4 regions of the Pseudomonas sp. H3_C08 genome follow, and region 3 is predicted to be linked to each of the others. Evidence: predicted binding sites of a transcription regulator. Region 3 holds the regulator's gene; each other region holds the start of a gene.
What was found. Region 3 encodes sigma-54, which starts transcription at its own class of promoters, with help from an activator protein. Its sites were predicted from a motif close to ANTGGCATNNANNTTGCTNT; they were not measured.
Positions count from the first base shown of each region.

Region 1: AB4N74_RS02475 (flagellar hook-length control protein FliK) is a predicted target of sigma-54. The motif match lies at 2,853-2,872, and genes of this name have one in related genera.
Region 2: glnA (type I glutamate--ammonia ligase) is a predicted target of sigma-54. The motif match lies at 3,066-3,085, and genes of this name have one in related genera.
Region 4: glnK (P-II family nitrogen regulator) is a predicted target of sigma-54. The motif match lies at 2,499-2,518, and genes of this name have one in related genera.

Region 1 is NZ_CP162803.1:518,769-524,098, reverse strand. It holds gene fliM (flagellar motor switch protein FliM) at 1-155, opposite strand, end outside; gene fliL (flagellar basal body-associated protein FliL) at 165-668, opposite strand; gene AB4N74_RS02475 (flagellar hook-length control protein FliK) at 1,436-2,806, opposite strand; gene AB4N74_RS02470 (Hpt domain-containing protein) at 2,910-3,257, opposite strand; gene AB4N74_RS02465 (ATP-binding SpoIIE family protein phosphatase) at 3,289-4,992, opposite strand; gene AB4N74_RS02460 (STAS domain-containing protein) at 4,998-5,303, opposite strand.
Region 2 is NZ_CP162803.1:5,627,992-5,633,321, forward strand. It holds gene AB4N74_RS25720 (DUF4124 domain-containing protein) at 147-770, opposite strand; gene AB4N74_RS25725 (DUF4124 domain-containing protein) at 767-1,279, opposite strand; gene glnA (type I glutamate--ammonia ligase) at 1,565-2,971, opposite strand; gene thiI (tRNA uracil 4-sulfurtransferase ThiI) at 3,300-4,754, shown strand; gene typA (translational GTPase TypA) at 4,894-5,330, shown strand, end outside.
Region 3 is NZ_CP162803.1:6,305,156-6,310,485, reverse strand. It holds gene lptC (LPS export ABC transporter periplasmic protein LptC) at 1-31, shown strand, start outside; gene lptA (lipopolysaccharide transport periplasmic protein LptA) at 18-563, shown strand; gene lptB (LPS export ABC transporter ATP-binding protein) at 563-1,288, shown strand; gene AB4N74_RS28560 (RNA polymerase factor sigma-54) at 1,476-2,969, shown strand; gene hpf (ribosome hibernation-promoting factor, HPF/YfiA family) at 3,043-3,351, shown strand; gene ptsN (PTS IIA-like nitrogen regulatory protein PtsN) at 3,363-3,827, shown strand; gene rapZ (RNase adapter RapZ) at 3,830-4,687, shown strand; gene AB4N74_RS28540 (HPr family phosphocarrier protein) at 4,703-4,978, shown strand; gene AB4N74_RS28535 (ZIP family metal transporter) at 5,073-5,330, opposite strand, start outside.
Region 4 is NZ_CP162803.1:4,992,783-4,998,112, reverse strand. It holds gene AB4N74_RS22900 (N-acetyltransferase) at 427-972, opposite strand; gene AB4N74_RS22895 (BRO-N domain-containing protein) at 1,168-1,686, opposite strand; gene AB4N74_RS22890 (accessory factor UbiK family protein) at 2,046-2,306, opposite strand; gene glnK (P-II family nitrogen regulator) at 2,720-3,058, shown strand; gene AB4N74_RS22880 (ammonium transporter) at 3,097-4,434, shown strand; gene AB4N74_RS22875 (secondary thiamine-phosphate synthase enzyme YjbQ) at 4,650-5,075, shown strand; gene sutA (transcriptional regulator SutA) at 5,178-5,330, shown strand, end outside.

The DNA.
Region 1 (5,330 bases), 740 kb from region 3:
GGCATGCGTCCACGGACGATGCGGTCCTGACTGGTCAGGTCGTAGCTTTTGACACTGCCGGGTTCGGCAGCGTTATCGGTCTGTACCAGACCATCGTCGACGCCATGCAACAGCGCGTCGATTTCATCCTGGGACAGCAGATCCTGCACGGCCATGTCGTGTTCCTACTGCAGTACGAAATTAGTGAAAAGCAACTGTTCGATCACCACTTTGCCCAGCTCTTTCTGCGCCACTTCCTGGACGCTGGCGGTGGCCTTCTGGCGCAACATCTCCTGGCCGACCGGGGTCGCCAAGGTGGCGAAATCCTGACCGGAGAAGAGCATCACCAGGTTGTTGCGGATCACCGGCATGTGCACTTTGAGCGCTTCCAGATCGGCCTGATTACGCGCCAGCATGGTGATGCTCACCTGCATGTAGCGCTGACGGCCGTTCTGGTTGTAGTTGGCGACAAAGGCCGGCGCCATCGGCTCGAAAATCGCCGGCTGCTTGCCGACAGGCGCTGCATCAGCGGCTTCGGCAGGCTTGCTCTGAGCGCTGTGCATGAAGAACCAGGTCGCCCCCACGGACGCGCCAATGGCCAGCAGCAACGCCAGCACGATCACAATGATCAGCTTGAGTTTGCCTTTGGTTGCGGGGTCTTTCACTGCTGCTGTTTCGCTCTTCGCCATGCCAATAATCCGTCACTAATCGGGTTTTCACAGTCGCACGGCAAGGCAAGAGCAAGTGTTATGCCAGAAGTGTCGGCCGTAGCGCAGACAACGCTAAAGTCAAAGGCACCCTCACCCCAGCCCTCTCCCGGAGGGAGAGGGGGCCGACCGAGGTGTCTTGCGTTAAACATCGACGTGAAAGACCCAGTCGATTAGAGATTCACAGCAGAAGTATCAGGTCGGCGTACTTCAAGAGCATCCCCCAATCAGTCCCCTCTCCCTCTGGGAGAGGGCTAGGGTGAGGGTTTTCAGGTGGCCGACCGAAGTGCAAGACTCAAACACCGACCTGAAAGACCAAGTCGATTACGGATTCACAACAGGAGTATCCGGTCGGCGTACCTCGCAAGCATCCCCCAATCAGTCCCCTCTCCCTCCGGGAGAGGGCTAGGGTGAGGGTTTTCAGGGGGCCGACCGAGGTGTAAGACGTCAAACATCGACCTGCAAGACCAAGTCGATTATGGATTCACAACAGGAGTATCCGGTCGGCGTACTTCAAGAGCATCCCCCAATCAGTCCCCTCTCCCTCTGGGAGAGGGCTAGGGTGAGGGTTTTCAGGGGGCCGACCGAGATGTCGGACGTCAAACTTCGACCTGAAAGACCAAGTCGATTATGGATTCACAGCAGCAGTATCCGGTCGGCGTGCTTCAAGAGCATCCCCCAATCAGTCCCCTCTCCCTCCGGGAGAGGGCTAGGCGGGCGGCGTTCCGATGAGGGGCTCTTGATTTTGATCAGGCGTAATAGTCGACCGCGCTGCTGCCAATCACGCTGGTGGTTTGAGCGGCGGCTTCAGCAATGGTTGCAGGCGCCAATTCGTCATCCGCCGAATCGAGGCGACCGCCGGCCGCGCTGGTGCGACCACTCTGGCCCTGCTGCGCCTGTTCCTGACCTTGTTGCCCCTGCCAGCCACGGTTCTGGTCGGAGACATTGACGTCGACCTGACCCATGCCCTGCTGGTTGAACATTTCGCGCAGGCGATGCATCTGGCCGTCCAGCGCTTCTCGCACGCTTGGATGCGCGCTCATAAAGGTCACTTGGGTCTGCTGGTCCGGAACCATGTTGACGCGAATATCCAATCGCCCCAGTTCAGCCGGCTGCAACTGAATGTCCGCCGCCTTCAGATTGGCACTCGACAGATACATGACGCGATTGACCACTTCTTCAGTCCAGCCGCTCTGGTGCATGGCGATCGGCTGATTCACCGGTACCGCGTTCGCTGTCTTCGGCGTGGCCGCCTGCGTCAGTGCCGCCAGACGGTTGGCGAAGTCATCGACGCGGGTATCGCTGGTCGCAGTCTTGAGATCTTTGAGGCCATCGTCGATCAAGCCGCTGAACGCTTTGTCACCACCCTGGCTGGTGCTGTCCTTGTCGGCTTGCACGTCGAGCATACTGGCCATGCCGGCGGCGAAGGTTTGCGCGGAAGTCAATTCACCGTCGGCCTGAGCCTGAGCCGGCGACGCTTTCGGTTGCGCCTGGCTGGCGGCGGAAATGTGCCCGCCTTGCTCCATCGCCATGCGCACGGCCGGCATCGAGTCGAGCGGGTCGGCCGAAGGGTCGAAATCGCTGTCGGTGGCCGGTGCCGGATCTTTGACCGTCCCCGGCAGAGCGGCAAGCGCAGGTGTTTCGGCTTCAGGCTGGGCACTCGCGACGACCGCCGGAGTCTGTACAACTGGCGCCGTGACTACCGGCTGCACAGCGGTTGCCAATGCCGGATCAAGCGTCGGATCAACCGGCGCCGCGTCTACCACTGGCGTCTGGGCGGTGTCTGTGTTGTCGTCGCTGCTGGCGCTGCTGTCATCGGTCGCTGCGGTTTTGTCGGCAGGCAAGTCGTTGCCGCTATCGGCAACCGCCGGCTGTGCAGCGGCAGACTGATCTTTGCCGATGTCCTTTTTGCCGCTGTTGTCAGCGACCTTGTCGCGCGCCGACTTCGGCGAATTGTCAGCGGTGGCGACAGGCTTGCTCGACCCCTGATCGGCGAACACTTTAGCGAAGCTTGAGGCTTTATCCCCGGTGTCTACGGCCATAGCCGACGTTTTGGCCGAGGCAGCTTGCGCCTTGGCCTGAGCGGCATTCTGAAGAAGGATGTTGGGGGTCGCAGGCATGAAACGGTCTCCGCTGCACTGGGATCGTAGGTACAGTTGCAGAGATAACGCAAGTTCCGGGCCAGTTTTGCCCGGCGCTCGTAAAAAGCGCCGGACGGCGGGATCAGTGCGTGTGAGCAGGATGTTTTTCGCTTTCATAAACCGGGCGAACTTCAGCAAATTCGCCACTGATCTGAGCGACCAGCTTGACTATTTCCGCCGGGCTCTTATTTTTGGCTTCCGACTCCAGCTCCTGGCAGAGCGCCGCCAAACGGACAGCCCCCATGTTGCTGGCGCTGCCCTTGAAGCTGTGGGCAACTTCCGACAAGGCCTTGGCATCCACCGCTTTTCGCAGATCAACCAAGCGACTTTCGGAATCCGTCAGAAAGGTATCCAGCAGCTCTGGATAACCATCCTCCATGACATCGCGCAGTACGCTCAGCGCCTCGCGATCAATATGTGTGTCAGTCACTTGTTCACTCCTTGATCAAGAATTGCGCGAATTATGCCTCAACCTCCCAGGAAAACTCCACGCAGGCACTACGACCTTCGTCCGACCAACTGGCGTTATGCCCCAATTGCCGGACCAGACTGACGCCGCGCCCCGACAAACGGATACCGTCCAGCGGCCTTTCCATGACTCGCGCCACATCAAAACCCTTGCCGCTGTCCTCAACGCGAATCACCAGGCGGCCGCCCTCGCCTTGTGGCTGCACCTGCAGATGCACACGGACAAAGCCATCCTGCAGCGCCTCCAGCCGATCGTTGCGCTGCTGATAATAGCGAGCAAAACCCGCCGCATCGCGCTTGAGGCTGGAGTCCAGACCCAGCACGCCATGTTCCAGCGCATTGGAATACAACTCGGCCAGCACGCTGTACAAAGCACCACTCTGCGCCCGCAACCCATGCACCTCAAGCAGCAACTGCAACAGGTACGGCAACGGATTGAAGCGCTTGAGCGTGGCGCCACGAAACTCGAAGCTCACCGACCAGTCGAGCGGGCACGACTGGCCGCTGTCGGAATACACCGGCGCCGACGGTTTGACCTGCGCCGGCTCCAGCAGGCTGACCTCGACCATGCTGACATCGTCGCGCGCCTCGCCACGAAAATCCCGCAGCGCCTGCTCGATATCCTCGAACAAGCGATCCGGCTCGCGATTGGCGGCGAACACCTGCTGCAAACGCTCGACGCCGAACAGTTGATCACTGGCGTCACTGGTGTCGATCACCCCGTCAGACAACAGAAACACCCGATCACCGGCGGCCATCGGATGCACTTCCGTACGATCATCGAACACCTGTGCACTCAGCACCCCCAACGGCAAGTGCCGCGCTGCCAGCGGCACACGCTCGCCAGTGGCAATCCGATGCAGATAACCGTCAGGCATGCCACCGTTCCACACTTCGACCGAACGCCGCTGAAAACTCAGGCACAGCAACGTGGCACAACAGAACATGTCCACCGGCAGGATGCGCTTGAGCTTGGCATTCATCTCGCGCAGGGTTTCCGCCAGGCCGTAGCCCTTGGCGGTCATGCCATAGAACACCTCGGCCAGGGGCATCGCCCCGACGGCTGCCGGCAGGCCATGGCCAGTGAAATCGCCTAACAGCACATGCATGTCCCCTGCCGGCGTGTAGGCCGCCAGCAGCAGGTCACCGTTGAACAAGGCATAGGGCGATTGCAGGTAGCGGATGTTCGGCGCACTCAGGCAACCGGAATGCGCCACTTTGTCGAAAACGGCTTTGGCCACACGCTGTTCGTTGAGCAGGTAATCATGGTGTTTGGCGATCAGGTCGCGCTGTTGCAGCACGGTTGCCTGCAAGCGGCGCAAGCGATCCATTGCCTTGATTTTGGCGGCGAGGATCACTTGGTTGTAGGGCTTCGCCAGAAAGTCGTCGCCACCAGCCTCCAGACAACGGGCCAGCGCTTCGCTTTCAGTCAGCGAGGTGAGGAAGATGATCGGCACCAGGGTTTCACCCGCCAGCGCCTTGATCTGCCGCGCGGCTTCGAAGCCGTCCATGACCGGCATCATCGCGTCCATCAGCACCAGATCGGGTTGCTGCCGGCGAAACAGATCGACCGCTTCGGCACCGTTGGCCGCCGTCAAGACGTTATGGCCCTGACGACGGACGATGGTCGACAGCAACAGGCGATCGGCGGCGCTGTCTTCGGCGATCAGTATGGTCAGCGGCTCCTGCGCCTGCATGGTCGTCAAGTGATGTCGAAGAGTTTGTCGAAATTGGAGATGGCGAGGATCTTCTTCACATCTGAGCTGCTGTTGACGACTCGCACGTCCGAGTTATCGCCGCCGGCGTGATCGCGCAGCAGGAGCAGCATGCCCAGTGCGGAGCTGTCGAGGTAGGTGGCTTCTTTCAGGTCGACCACAATGGATTCAGGCTTGGTGTCGAGCCGCTCATAGGAATCGCGAAATTCCTGATGGCGACCAAAATCAAAGCGACCCTTGACGGAAATCGTCAGCTTTTGACCATCCGGAGAGACTTCTGTAACGACTGACATTGACTGGCTTCCTTGTCATTGACGAAC
Region 2 (5,330 bases), 680 kb from region 3:
GAAGCGTTCGTCGCCTGAAACAGGCGTTTGACGCTCGTTTGAGTGGCAGGGTGCCAGCTCGAACGGGAAGTTTCGAACCAAAATGGGTTGGAATGTGAGTACGGTGCAGTCAGTTGCACCAATATAGTGCGCAAAGCTGGGCGGAGTTAGAAGAAACGCAGGAAGGGGTTTTTCGGCTCGGGCGGTTTGTCTTTCAGCGGGCATTCCGGGCGCACGCCGTAGTCGTCGGCGACGCAGGGTTTGACTTGGCGTTTCTGCGCTAGGGAAATGCGTAGCATGTGGAAGGGCTGGTTGGCGGTGCGTTCGACGGTACGTCCTTCCATGTCGAGGATTTCAACCGAGAGATTGTGGCTGCCACGGTCGATGTTGCTGAGCGGGAAGACCGGGCTCAGGCCGGGCTCGCCGGTGGCTTGGCCATCCAGTAGCAGTCGATAACGATGGCCTTTTTGCAGACCCGGTTCGCTGGTGACGCTGACGATGATTTCGCCGGCGCTGCTGCGAATCGTTGCATCGGGTTCAGGTACCAGAATGCGCAGCATGTCGTAGTGGAAGGGTGGTTGCTCTGGGGTTTTTTTTGCAGTTGTGACTGGCACGGCGACGGTGGGGTTTGCGGACATGCGATTGCTGTTCGCGATCGGTACGCGCTTGGCATTGCCACGCGGCTGGTCGGTGTAGACGCGATTGCCTTGGGCATCGATATAAGTGAACACCTCAGCCGATGCTTGCAGCGTGAGCAGCGCCAGCCCCGCAATCAGCCACGCACGAATCATGGCTTGTGCACCCGCTGTACGCTGAGAGGGACTGGCGCGCTCTGCTGGATGACCGTCTGCCCGTCAATCACCTGCACCGCTAGACGATGTTCGCCGCGATCAACGTTCACTAATTGCAGGATCGGCACGTTGCTCGGCTGGCCGTAAGGCTCATCGTCCAATACCAGCCTTAACTGATGCGGCGGTTGCAGACGCGGCTTGATCAGCACTTGGACGGTGAACGTGCCGTTATTGGCGCGCAGGGCCTCTTCGGTGGGTAGACCAGCGAGTTCAAGAATGTCGTAGGCGTTGCGCACAGGCTCGCGGGTTTCGGTGCTGGATGGAGGCGGTGTGCTCGGTGTTTGCGGCTCGACCCTGTTAAGCGGCGGCAACTCCACTGGCTGTGCTTGCACGCCGTCTGGCGAGTGATCGCTGTACACCGTGTTGCCGTTGGCGTCGGTGTACTTGTAGATCTGCGCGACGGCGGGCAGGGCGATCAGCAGCAGTATGTAGAGAAAGGTGCGACCCATGAAATCGACCGGGATTGAAAGCGATGGGGTGCAGCATAGGCCAGACGCGGCGGTTGGCCCAACCCGGCACACATCCGGAGATCATTCAGACACCACAATTCCCCTGTAGGAGTGAGCCTGCTCGCGATGGCGTCGTGTCAGTCAGCATTACCTCCAATGATCCACCGCTATCGCGAGCAGGCTCACTCCTACAGGGATCCTGGTCGACCTTAAAATCCGGGCAATAAAAAAGGCCTCCCGAAGGAGGCCTCTTTCACTCACGCCGCGTAGCGCAGCGCTACCGGATCAGCAGCTGTAGTACAGCTCATATTCCAGTGGGTGTACGAAGGTGCGAACCTTGATTTCTTCTTCCGATTTCAGCGCGATGTAAGCGTCGATGAAGTCGTCGGAGAACACGCCGCCCTTGGTCAGGAACGCGCGGCCCTTGTCCAGCTCTTCCAGGGCTTCTTTCAGGCTGCCGCAAACTTGCGGGATCTCTTTCGCCTCTTCAGGCGGCAGGTCGTACAGGTTTTTGTCAGCTGCGTCGCCTGGGTGGATCTTGTTCTGGATACCGTCCAGACCGGCCATCAGCAGAGCTGCGAAGGCCAGGTACGGGTTGGCAGCCGGATCCGGGAAGCGTGCTTCGATACGGCGGGCTTTCGGGCTCGACACGTAAGGAATACGGATCGAAGCGGAACGGTTGCGGGCCGAGTAGGCCAGCATTACCGGAGCTTCGAAGCCTGGTACCAGACGCTTGTAGGAGTTGGTCGCCGGGTTGGTGAAGCCGTTCAGGGCCTTACCGTGTTTGATGATGCCGCCGATGAAGTACAGAGCGGTATCGGACAGACCGGCATAGCCTTCACCGGCGAAGGTGTTCTTGCCGTCTTTCCAGATCGACATGTGTACGTGCATGCCCGAACCGTTGTCGCCGTACAGTGGCTTCGGCATGAAGGTCGCGGTGCGGCCGTAAGCGTCAGCCACGTTGTGCACAACGTACTTCAGGGTTTGGGTTTCGTCGGCTTTCTTCACCAGGGTGTTGAACTTGACGCCGATTTCGTTCTGGCCGGCAGTCGCCACTTCGTGGTGGTGAACTTCGACGGTCAGACCCATTTCTTCCAGTGCGTTGCACATGGAGGTACGGATTTCGTGGTCGTGGTCGAACGGCGGAACCGGGAAGTAGCCGCCTTTGACGCCTGGACGGTGACCTTTGTTGCCGCCTTCGATGTCCTGGTCGGACATCCACGAACCTTGCTCGGAGTAGATCTTGAACATCGAGCCGGAGATGTCCGACTTGAATTTCACCGAGTCAAAGATGAAGAACTCAGGCTCAGGACCGGCGAACACAGTGTCACCGATACCGGTGGCTTTCAGGTGTTCTTCGGCGCGCTTGGCGATCGCACGTGGGTCGCGGTCGTAGCCTTGCATGCTCGAAGGTTCGATGATGTCGCACACCAGGATCAGGGTGGCGTCTTCGGTGAACGGGTCGAGAACCGCAGTTTCGTCAACCGGCATCAGGATCATGTCGGAGGCTTCGATGCCTTTCCAGCCAGCAATGGAGGAACCGTCGAACATCTTGCCGACTTCGAAGAAGTCTTCATCCAGCGCATCGCGAGCCGGCATGGTCACGTGGTGCTGAGTGCCTTTGGTGTCCGTGAAGCGCAGATCAATCCACTTGACGTCATGATCTTTGATGAGTTGAACCGTCTTCGACATATGTCCTCCGGGTGGCTTCGGGCTTGGTAGTGGATGCCCTTGAATTTGGGTGATGCCGGCGCGAATACTCTGCCAAGGCAACCTGCCTCACAAGGGAGCAAATTGCATGCCAGTGCCCCAGCATGGGTTTTTTGCCCCAAATTCACGCTTATAAAGGTGCAAAGCACCTGATTGTGGAAAATCTCGCCCTCTAATGTAGCGTCTTGAGTCAGAAATGACCTGTTTTGGTGCGCGCTAAACCTTCTGCACATTAACTGGTTAAACCTTGAGCAATTTCCGCTATAATCCGCGCCCCCCTTTTTCGGCTGGCCGTTCGCGCGCTGTTTTCATGAAACTAATCGTAAAAGTCTTCCCCGAGATCACCATCAAAAGCCGACCTGTCCGGACGAAGTTCATCCGCCAGTTGGCCAAGAACATCCGCACCGTGCTCCGTGACCTGGACCCGGCCGTGGTGGTGAACGGTGTGTGGGACAATCTCGAGCTGGAAACCCGCGTTACCGACCCCAAAGCCTTGAAAGAGATGGGTGAGCGCCTGACCTGCATGCCGGGCATCGCGCACTTTCTGCAGATCGACGAGTACCCGCTGGGCGACTTCGACGACATCACCGAGAAGTGCAAACAGCACTACGGCGATGCACTGGCCGGGAAGATTTTCTCGGTGCGCTGCAAGCGCGCGGGCAAGCACACCTTCAGCTCGATGGACGTCGAAAAATACGTCGGCAGCAAGCTGCGCCGTGAGTGCGGTGCTGCCGGTATCGACCTGAAAGCACCGGAAATCGAAGTCCGCATCGAAGTTCGCGACAAACGGTTGTTTGTGATTCACAGCCAGCACAACGGCATCGGCGGTTACCCGCTCGGTGCGTTGGAGCAGACTCTGGTATTGATGTCCGGCGGCTTTGACTCAACCGTTGCGGCGTACCAGATCATTCGTCGTGGCCTGATGACGCACTTCTGCTTCTTCAATCTGGGCGGTCGTGCCCATGAATTGGGCGTGATGGAAGTCGCGCATTTCATCTGGAAGAAGTACGGCAGCTCGCAACGCGTGCTATTTGTCAGTGTTCCGTTCGAAGAAGTGTTGGGCGAAATTCTCGGCAAAGTCGATAACAGTCATATGGGCGTCGTATTGAAGCGTATGATGTTGCGCGCGGCTTCCAACATCGCCGATCGCCTGCACATCGAAGCGCTGGTCACCGGCGAGGCGATCTCCCAGGTGTCGAGCCAGACCCTGCCGAATCTGTCGGTGATCGACTGCGTGACCGACAAACTGGTCCTGCGTCCGCTGATCGTGGCGCACAAGCAGGACATCATCGACACGGCCAACGAGATCGGCACCGCCGATTTCGCCCGGCACATGCCGGAGTACTGCGGGGTCATTTCGGTCAATCCGAAGACGGCCGCCAAACGCGGTCGCGTTGAGCACGAAGAGAAAGAATTCGACATGGCGGTGCTCGAGCGTGCGCTCGAAAACGCCAAACTGGTGCCGATCGATCGGGTGATCGACGAATTGGGCCAGGACGTACAGATTGAAGAAGTCAGCGAAGCACTGGCCGGTCAGATCGTGATCGACATCCGTCACCCGGATGCCGCCGAGGATGAGCCGCTGGAACTCGCTGGCGTAGAAGTACAGACGATGCCGTTCTACGCAGTGAACGCTCGTTTCAAGGAGCTGGATCCGACTCGCCAGTACCTGCTGTATTGCGACAAAGGCGTGATGAGTCGCCTGCATGCTCACCATTTGCTCAGTGAGGGGCATGCCAATGTGCGCGTTTATCGACCGAGCTAAGTGCCCGGGGCTGTTTGCCTGTGGCCTGCGTCACCGGCCCCCCGACACCGCCGTCAAGCTGTAACGGCCATGCCGGACACTACTGCTAATCGCTGCCAAGACTTGTCAGCAAACCGAATCCTCTGATCGAGATACACAAGTGATCGAAAATCTACGCAACATCGCCATCATTGCCCACGTTGACCATGGTAAGACCACCCTGGTAGACAAACTCCTGCGTCAATCCGGCACCCTGGAGCGCAACGAGCTCAACGACGAGCGCGTGATGGACTCCAACGACCAGGAAAAAGAGCGCGGTATTACCATTCTGGCGAAAAACACCGCCATCAACTGGAACGGCTACCACATCAACATCGTGGACACCCCGGGCCACGCCGACTTCGGCGGCGAAGTTGAACGTGTAATGTCGATGGTTGACTCCGTTCTGCTGCTGGTTGACGCTCAAGACGGCCCTATGCCGCAAACCCGTTTCGTGACCAAGAAGGCTTTCGAAGCCGGCCTGCGTCCAATCGTGGTAATCAACAAGGTTGACCGTCCAGGCGCACGTCCGGACTGGGTTCTGGACCAGATCTTCGA
Region 3 (5,330 bases):
GAACGTAAGAGGACAGTATGAGGCTCGTTAAAACCCTCCCTATTTTGCTCAGTCTGGGCGCAGCACTGGGAAGCGTGAGCGCCTGGGCTCTGCCGAACGATCAGCAGCAACCTATCCGCATTCAGGCCGACGACGCCCAACTGGACGACAAGAACGGCATCGCCACCTATAAAGGTGATGTGATCATCACCCAAGGTTCGATGATCGTTAAAGGCAACACCGTCACCATGACTCGCGCGCCGAATGGAGATATCGACGTGGTGACCTCCGTGGGCAACCTGGCTTATTTCGAGCAGTTGCAAACCCAGGGCGACACCAAACCGGTTCAAGGCTACGGCGTGACGATTCAATACCATGCCCAGCAAAACCGCGTCGTGCTGATCGACAAGGCCAAGGTCGTCGACAAAGACGGCAACGTCACTCAGGGCGAGAAAATCGTCTACGACACCGTGAAGAAACTGGCCAGCGCTGGTCGCGCTACCGGCAGCAAGGTCACCGAAACGCGTCCGCGCATCGACATGGTGATCCAGCCGAAGAAGAAAACCGACGAGAAAACCCAGTAATGGCAACTCTGAAAGCTCAGCACCTGGCCAAGGCCTATAAAAGCCGCCAGGTCGTGCGTGACGTCAGCCTGTCGATCGACAGCGGCCAGATCGTCGGCCTGCTCGGCCCGAACGGTGCCGGCAAGACCACGTGCTTCTACATGATCGTCGGCCTGGTACAGGCCGATCAGGGTCGCGTGCTGATCGACGATCTGGACGTCAGCCACCAGCCGATGCACGGTCGCGCCAAGGCCGGTATCGGCTATCTGCCGCAAGAAGCGTCGATCTTCCGAAAACTGTCGGTGGCCGACAACATCATGGCCATCCTCGAGACCCGTCAGGAGCTCGACAAGGCCGGCCGTCGCAAGGAGCTGGAAAGCCTGCTGCAGGAATTCCACATCAGCCACATCCGCGACAACCTTGGCATGAGCCTGTCCGGTGGTGAACGCCGCCGAGTGGAAATCGCTCGCGCGCTGGCAACGGCACCGAAATTCATCCTGCTCGACGAACCGTTCGCCGGTGTCGACCCGATCTCGGTCGGCGACATCAAGCAGATCATCCACCACCTCAAGGCCAAGGGCATCGGTGTATTGATCACCGACCACAACGTCCGTGAGACGCTGGACATCTGCGAAACCGCTTACATCGTCAACGATGGTCAACTGATCGCCGAAGGCGATGCAGAAACCATCCTGGCCAACGATCTGGTCAAGGAAGTGTATCTGGGCCACGAGTTCCGCTTGTAAGCGTAACAGTGCCCGGTGCGCCGCCCGGGCGCTGTATCGATTCAAGCAGGAATTAATACGCTTTAATTGTTACAGCGCTCTAGGCAAACACTTCAGTTTCAGGCATATAATTTGCTTAAGTTTGGCGCCCCGGCGCCCTGTAGTGGATGGCGCATAGCGCCGGCGAATAAGGTGTTAAGCCCCTGCCATGAAACCATCGCTAGTCTTGAGAATGGGCCAGCAGCTGACGATGACACCGCAGCTGCAACAGGCCATCCGCCTGCTCCAATTGTCGACCCTGGATCTGCAACAGGAAATCCAGGAGGCTCTGGAATCCAATCCGATGCTCGAACGCCAGGAAGAAGGCGAAGACTTCGACAATTCCGACCCTATGGCCGACAACGCCGAACAGAAGCCCAACACCGAGATCCAGGAACCCTCGTATCAGGAAACCGCGCCGACGGTGGACAACCTGGAGGAAGGTGACTGGAGCGAGCGTATCCCCAACGAACTGCCGGTCGATACCGCCTGGGAAGACGTCTATCAGACCAGCGCCAGCAGCCTGCCCAGCAGCGATGACGACGAATGGGACTTCACCACCCGCACGTCCGCCGGCGAGAGCCTGCAAAGCCACCTGCTGTGGCAACTGAACCTGGCACCGATGTCCGACACCGATCGCCTGATCGCCGTCACCCTGATCGATTGCATCAACAATCAGGGCTACCTGGACGAAACCCTCGAAGAAATCCTCGAGGCGTTCGATCCGGAACTCGACATCGAACTCGATGAAATCGAAGCCGTCCTGCACCGCATTCAGCAATTCGAACCTGCTGGTATCGGCGCGCGCAACCTTAGTGAATGCCTGCTGCTGCAATTGCGTCAGCTACCCGCCAAGACGCCTTGGCTGGCTGAAGCGAAACGTTTGGTCAGCGATTACATCGACCTGCTCGGCAGCCGCGATTACAGCCAGTTGATGCGCCGCATGAAGCTCAAGGAAGACGAGCTGCGCCAGGTCATCGAACTGGTGCAAAGCCTCAATCCGCGCCCTGGCTCGCAAATCGAATCCACTGAGGCCGAATACGTTGTCCCTGACGTCATCGTGCGCAAGGACAACGAGCGCTGGCTGGTCGAGTTGAATCAGGAATCGGTGCCGCGTCTGCGCGTCAACGCCCAGTACGCCGGTTTCGTCCGCCGTGCCGACACCAGCGCCGACAACACCTTCATGCGCAATCAGTTGCAGGAAGCCCGCTGGTTCATCAAGAGCCTGCAGAGCCGCAACGAAACCCTGATGAAAGTAGCCACCCAGATCGTCGAGCATCAGCGCGGTTTTCTGGAGTACGGCGACGAGGCCATGAAGCCGTTGGTTCTGCACGACATCGCTGAAGCGGTCGGCATGCACGAATCGACCATTTCCCGGGTGACCACACAGAAATTCATGCATACCCCGCGCGGTATTTATGAACTGAAATACTTTTTCTCCAGCCACGTCAGCACCTCCGAAGGCGGCGAATGCTCGTCCACGGCGATCCGCGCGATCATCAAAAAACTGGTTGCCGCGGAAAATCAGAAAAAGCCGTTGAGTGACAGCAAGATCGCTGGTTTACTGGAGGCACAAGGCATTCAGGTGGCTCGCCGCACCGTCGCCAAGTACCGCGAATCCCTCGGGATCGCGCCTTCGAGCGAACGCAAGCGGTTGATGTAAGCCACGTTACAGCGTTCCAGTGGCAGGCTATCCAGCCTGCCGCTTTATGCACTGGCAACGAAGGAGAAGCTGTATGCAAGTCAACATCAGTGGACACCAACTGGAAGTGACCGAACCTCTGCGCACCTACATCAACGAAAAACTCGACCGATTAGAGCGCCATTTCGACAAGATCACCAACGTGCAAGTCACGATGTGCGTCGAAAAGCTGAAGCAGAAAATCGAAGCCACCTTGCATATTCCCGGCGGAGAAGTGGTTGCCAATGCCGAGCATGACGACATGTATGCCGCCATTGACCTGCTGACCGACAAGCTGGATCGCCAACTCAAAAAGCATAAGGAAAAGACCCAGAGCCTCCTCCAGGGCGCGACCGGTCGATAACCCCCCATTCCATGATCCGACTTGAAAGTATCCTGACCCCCGGCCGTTCCCTCGTGAACGTGCCGGGCGGCAGTAAAAAGAAAGCCCTCGAACAAATTGCCAACCTGATCGCCCGCGAAGTGGCGGATCTGGAGATGCAAGATGTCTACGAGGCACTGATTGCCCGTGAAAAACTCGGTTCCACCGGTTTTGGTAACGGCATCGCCATTCCCCATTGCCGCCTCAAGGGTTGCACAGCACCGATCAGTGCGCTGATGCACCTTGATGCTCCGATTGATTTCGACGCCATTGACGGCGCACCGGTTGACCTGCTGTTTGTTTTGCTGGTCCCGGAGGCTGCCACCGATGCGCACCTGGAGCTGCTGCGCCAGATCGCCAGCATGCTCGATCGCAAGGAAGTGCGTGAAAAACTGCGCAGCGCTCCAAGCAATGAAGCGTTGTATCAGGTTGTCCTGGACGAGCAGAACGGGCACTAATCATGCGCTTGATCATCGTCAGTGGCCGTTCCGGCTCGGGTAAAAGTACGGCTCTGGATGTCCTTGAGGACAACGGCTATTACTGCATCGACAACCTGCCCGCAGGCTTGCTGCCGGAACTGGCCGAACGCGCGCTGATTCACACGGAACTGGCGCAGCCGCTGGTAGCCGTGTCCATCGATGCGCGCAACCTGCCGAGCCACCTGACACGCTTTCCCGAACTGCTTGAAGATGTCCGGGCCAAACACATCCAGTGCGACGTCCTGTATCTGGACGCCGACGAAGAAACCCTGCTCAAGCGTTTCTCCGAAACCCGCCGTCGTCACCCGCTGAGCAACGCCAACCGCTCACTGGCCGAGGCGATCCAGGATGAAACCGCCCTGCTCGGCCCGATTGCCGACCTCGCGGACCTGAAGATCAACACCACCAATTTGAACCTGTACCAGTTGCGCGACTCCATCAAGCTGCGTCTGCTGAACCAGCCGGAGCCGGGGACCGCATTTCTGGTCGAGTCCTTCGGCTTCAAGCGCGGCATGCCGGTGGATGCGGATCTGGTGTTCGATGTGCGCTGCCTGCCCAATCCGTACTGGAAGCCGGAACTGCGCGCGCAATCGGGTCTCGATGCGCCGGTGGCTGAATACCTGGCGGCACAGCCGGAGGTCGAAGAAATGTTTCAGGACATCTTCACCTACCTGCACAAGTGGCTGCCGCGCTTCGCCGCGAGCAACCGCGCTTACGTCACCATTGCCATTGGCTGCACCGGCGGGCATCACCGCTCCGTCTACCTGACCGAACGTCTGGGTCAGGCCCTGCAGAAAACCCTGAAGAACGTCCAGGTTCGCCACCGCGACCTCACTTAAAGGATTCACACCGCGATGCCTGCTCTGGAAATCGAAATCATCAACAAGCTGGGCCTGCATGCCCGCGCATCGGCCAAGTTTGTTGGAGTGGCCGGGCAGTATCCGGATTGCACGATCAGAGTGGGTCGTACACCAGAGACCACGGTTGATGGCAAAAGCATCATGGCGATGATGATGCTGGCGGCTGGCAAGGGCACCAAGATCTATCTGAGTACCGAAGGGCATCAGGAACAGGAAGCGCTGGATGCGCTGGTGGCGTTGATCAACAACTACTTCGACGAAGGCGGCTGACAGCCAAGGTCAAAAGATCGCAGCCTGCTGCAGCGCCTGCATTGGAATGCGTTCCCTGCAGGAACTGCCGCAGGCTGCGATCTTTTACCCTGCTTCAACCCAACGCCGTATCCATCACCATCATCAGACAAAACCCGATCAACAGGCCAAGACTGGCCAGTTTGTCATGACCATTGCGTCGCGACTCGGGAATCACTTCATGGGTCACCACCAGCAACATCGCCCCCGCCGCCAGAGCTAGTCCTAATGGCAACAACACCTGCGCCAGACTGACCAGCCACGCACATAACAACGCAAACACCGGTTCGACCAGACCTGACGCCGCACCGATCAGGAACGCCCTGACCCGCGA
Region 4 (5,330 bases), 1.3 Mb from region 3:
CCGTCCGAGGACTGCAACTGCGCATTCGTCGGGACTGGGCACCAGCAAAAGCTCCCCCGCATTTTTGGCAGCAGAGAAAGCTGGTTTTTCTGAAGTAGTGACGACGGGCCAGCTCGTCGGATTCTGAACCCATGGTTGCAAAGCCAGGAGCTAAAGAATCGCTGCGACTACTCCTCCAAACACAAAAAAGGCGTCCTATGGACGCCTTTTTATTTTTGACTCAGGATCTTCTACCGGCCAGCGGGCCGCTTGGCTCAAGCTCTGGCCCACACGTAACAGCAACTTCAATAAATCGCCGTTGGTTGGCTGACATATCCCCAGCCAACCGGAGTGCTTCGAGATGTAGTTCAACAATCTGAAGAAGCTTTGCCTTTCGCTTTTTTGGGCTCATACGCACCTCGTACGATTGGGTTGTTGATTTCGATGTTATTGACCGTTCACAGAAATGACAAGCCGGTTGGTATGGTCGAATTCGAACCCCAGTTTCCGGTAGTAAAAAACAACATTCGGATCAGGATCCTGAATTTCGATTTCTTTGCATCCTAGCGCTCGCGCATAGTGATCTGCGACAAGCAGAGCAATCGGCGCGATCCTGCCGCGAAGCGGGTGCGCCCTGTCCGGATGCCCTTCCAACAGAATAATCTTTAAGCAGATAGAGCTTGCGCGCGGGGTCGCATAGCACATGCCGCAAAGAATCTGTTTGAACCATATCGCCAAATCCAGACCTTTCGCATCTTTACTTTTCCAGTCTGCAACGTCATCCCAAGGGAAAATTGTTGGCCCCTCCCAGAGAAAGTATTGCTTTATCGCTGCTGGGGTAATTGGCTCAAACTTGACCGCTGCTGCATCAATATTTGGGATTCTCGGGGCAATGTTCTTTAGAAAGAATTTGTAGGCGATCTTTCGCGAGTTTGATCTGAATGTCTGGTTACGAAGATCCGTTGCTTTGCCTTTTCTTCTCATTGTTTTCATCTGTTTGGATCTGGTCGCAGAAGATAGCCAGCAGAGAGGGGGCAGCGAAATCAGACGTGGGGGACGCGTTTTGTAGGACGTTACTTCTGTGAGTGGAGGATTTCGGAGTAGGGGGGGCGAGTTAACGAAGACACAAGACAGGTCATTTCAGTGGTATCACTGAAATGACCGTTGGTGAGGTTGCAGCGCAAAAATTCAGATCAATTGCAGAGCCTTTCTCCACCATGAGTTCACAACCGTGCGGTTTGCTTGTTCTCGCTCCGTCACCATGTGTGGCACATCCTGCAACCGTATCCACGGCTGATTATTCCAATGCAACAAACTCAACGTCATGTCCGGCCAACTGAGCAGGCTCAGGTGTGGACGTTCGCTTGTGCAGGGATGTTGGGCGTCGCGCAGGGTGGGGATGACCTGGTGGGTGAGCCATTCGCGTAGCGCTCGGTATTCGGGGCAGTAGTGGTAGACGAGGAGGGCGTAGATGCCGGATTCGCTGATCAGCAGGGTGTTTTCGATTTGATTGTGGATGAGGGTTTTACGGGTTTGGTATTGGTCGGGGTCGAGTTTTCGCAGCATGCGTTCGTTGAGGTAGATGTGCAGCAGGCGACTCAGGTCTCGGGCGCAGAACCAGGGTTGGTTCTGGATGAGAAGGGCGTGGAGGGGGAGTTTGTGGCGGGTGAAGATGTGCGGGCTTAGATAAGTCTCTTCTTGATTCATGGAGCAGTTCCTCTTGCTTAAGGGGCTGCCCTCAATCGTCGCCAAACGATTGGGTGGCAGTTGTACGCGGGTTGGCGAACCGGAGCAAAAGGAACCCGGCAGACCCGAAGGTCTCCCACGCACAACCGCCATGAAACGATGTGGCGGTAAATGTAGCCGCCATCATGGTTGTCGTGCGCCTTAAGCTGTTCGGGTCGCCAAACCCGGTGCTGAACATTCAGCATCGGGTGAGCTTAGAAACCTGGGCTTTTCGGCGCAATCGGACGGCGGTCATTCAGGTTGTAGGACGTTGCCGGGATGGTTGAAGGGCTGGAGATCAAAAGATCGCAGCCTTCGGCAGCTCCTACAGGGGGCGCGGATTATTCAGCGGGCGGCGTCAGCTTTGCTTCCATCTCGGCGACTTTGGCTTCGAGGCTTTCGAGGCGTGCGCGAGTACGCGCCAACACAACCATCTGACTATCGAATTCTTCCCGGCTCACCAGGTCGAGTTTGCTGAAGGCGCTTTGCAGCAGCATCTTGAACTGGCTTTCGATTTCGGCTTTCGGCAGCGGGGTGTCGCCGTTTAACAGGCGGGAAGCGGTGCCGCTCAGGGCGTCGAGGAAGTCTTTGGGCGCGAGCATGGAATGTGTCCTGTAAACAGTGGCGGGCAGTGTATCACGCAGTGTCTATAGTCACTGATGCAGGCATGGATGCACGCTTTTCGCGCAAGGGGGCGGGCGGCGACGCACCGTTGTTGTGCGTAACCGTCGGGCCTTTTTCGCGCTAACGCCTGTGGCAGCGGCCAAGGGATTGAAATCAGGGGATTTTGGCGAGATGGCAAGGTTTCTGCTTAGTCACCTTCGACCCATGCACTGATGCAGTCGCTGTGACGAATGCAGTGCGGCAGACGGAGCGGGGAGTTTCGTCAGCAGCGGTTAGCTGGCGTCAGTCGGGCAGGTAAGGCCGACGATGCGTTACAAAGCCAGGCACTGCGCTTAGACTTGAGTCGGGTTTGTTTTCCTGGGGCAAGTCCACCAATTCGGGAGAGAGTTTCATGAAGCTAGTCACTGCCATCATCAAGCCGTTCAAGTTGGACGACGTGCGCGAGTCGCTGTCCGAAATCGGCGTGCAGGGCATTACCGTTACTGAAGTTAAAGGCTTCGGCCGGCAGAAGGGTCACACCGAGCTGTATCGCGGCGCGGAATATGTGGTCGATTTTCTGCCCAAGGTGAAAATCGACGTGGCCATCGACGACAAGGATCTGGATCGGGTTATCGAGGCGATAACCAAAGCGGCCAACACCGGCAAGATCGGTGACGGCAAGATCTTCGTGGTCAATCTGGAACAGGCGATCCGCATCCGTACCGGCGAAACCGATACCGACGCGATCTAAGCGCCGCCACAAACCCCAACGCCCCAGGAGAAAACAATATGACTCTGCGTAAATTCGCAGGGCTAGGAGCCCTGTTGTCCATCGTAATGCCAAGCCTTGCAATGGCGGCAGACGAAGTGGCGGCCCCGGTCCTCAATTCCGGCGACACTGCCTGGATGCTCACCTCGACAGCCCTCGTGCTGTTCATGACCATCCCCGGCCTGGCACTGTTCTACGGCGGCATGGTTCGCTCGAAAAACATTCTTTCCGTGATGATGCAGTGCTTCGCCATTACCGGTCTGATCAGCATCCTGTGGGTCATTTATGGCTACAGTATTGCGTTCGACACCACCGGCATGGAGCAGGGCGTCGTCAACTTCAACTCGTTCTTCGGCGGTATGGGCAAGGCGTTCCTCGCCGGTGTCACGCCGTCGAGCCTGACCGGCCCAGCGGCGCTGTTCCCTGAGGCGGTGTTCATCACCTTCCAGATGACCTTCGCGATCATCACCCCGGCGCTGATCGTCGGTGCGTTCGCCGAGCGGATGAAGTTCTCCGCGATGCTGATCTTCATGGGCGTCTGGTTCACCCTGGTTTATGCACCGATCGCGCACATGGTCTGGTCCGGCAACGGCGGCCTGATGTGGGACTGGGGCGTGCTCGACTTCGCGGGCGGCACCGTGGTGCACATCAACGCTGGTGTGGCTGGTCTGATTGCATGCCTGGTATTGGGCAAGCGCAAAGGCTTCCCGACCACGCCGATGGCTCCGCACAACCTCGGTTACACCCTGATGGGCGCGGCGATGCTGTGGGTCGGCTGGTTCGGCTTCAACGCCGGTTCCGCTGCAGCGGCCAACGGCACCGCCGGCATGGCGATGCTGGTCACTCAGATCGCTACCGCTGCTGCCGCGCTGGGCTGGATGTTTGCCGAGTGGGTCACCCACGGCAAGCCAAGCGCACTGGGTATCGCATCGGGTGTGGTTGCCGGTCTGGTAGCGATTACTCCGGCGGCCGGCACCGTGGGCCCGATGGGCGCACTGGTGATTGGTCTGGCCGCAGGCGTGGTGTGCTTCTTCTGCGCCACCACCCTTAAACGCAAACTCGGTTATGACGATTCCCTGGACGCGTTCGGCGTACACGGTATCGGCGGTATCCTCGGCGCGATCCTCACCGGCGTATTCGCTGCTCCGTCGCTGGGTGGTTTCGGCACCGTGACCGACATCGCCGCGCAAGTGTGGATTCAGTGCAAAGGCGTCGGCTTCACGGTGATCTACACCGCGATCGTCACCTTCATCATCCTCAAGGTGCTGGACGCTGTGATGGGTCTGCGTGTGACCGAGGAAGAAGAATCGGTCGGCCTCGATCTGGCACAGCACAACGAACGCGGCTACAACCTGTAAGTACGCGCAGCAAAAAACTTGCCCGGTTCGCCGGGCATTTTTTTGTCTGGAATTTGTCGCAAAGAGAGCAGCTGAAAGGATTTTTCGTACGGCTTTGGTCGTGTTTACGACGAGCGTTTTTCTACGGCCAATGGCTTACATCATTGCAGGAATATTAGGGCCTTTGTTTTTTCCCAGAGCGCGCTAGAATGCGCCCCGAACGTGCGGAGAACTGTATGTGGCAACAGACTCTGATAACCCTGCGGGCACGGCCCCGGGGCTTTCATCTGGTGACGGACGAGTTGATCAAAGGGCTGCCTGAACTCAGGGAGTGCCGGGTCGGTCTGTTGCATTTGTGGCTGCAGCATACCTCGGCGTCGTTGACCATCAACGAGAACGCCGATCCGGCGGTACGTCGCGACTTCGAACGATTTTTCAATCGTCTGATCCCACAAGGAACAGACGGCTATGAGCATAACGACGAAGGCCTGGACGACCTCCCGGCGCACTTCAAGGCCAGCGTGCTTGGCTGCCAGATCAGTCTGCCGGTTTCGGCAGGTCGCCTGGCACTGGGAACCTGGCAAGGCGTTTATCTGGGCGAGCACCGTGATCATGGCGGTGCCCGAAAAGTCCTCGCCACCTTGCACGGTGAAGGGGCGTAAACCGTTGGTCACCAATGGTTACTGATTTTTTAACGGCGACTTTCGACAGTTGCCAAAGCTGGTCTATAACTAATCTGCTTTTCGCAAGTCATGAGGTAGAACATGAGCGACGATGATCTGGAAAACGACGACCTCGAAGTAGGCGACGAAGACGAGGCCGAGGAAGGTCTGGAAGCAGCAGCGGAAGACGTTGCTGAAGACGATGGTGGCGACGATACGCCGGCCCCGGCTGCCAAAGGTAAAGCCAAGGCCGCG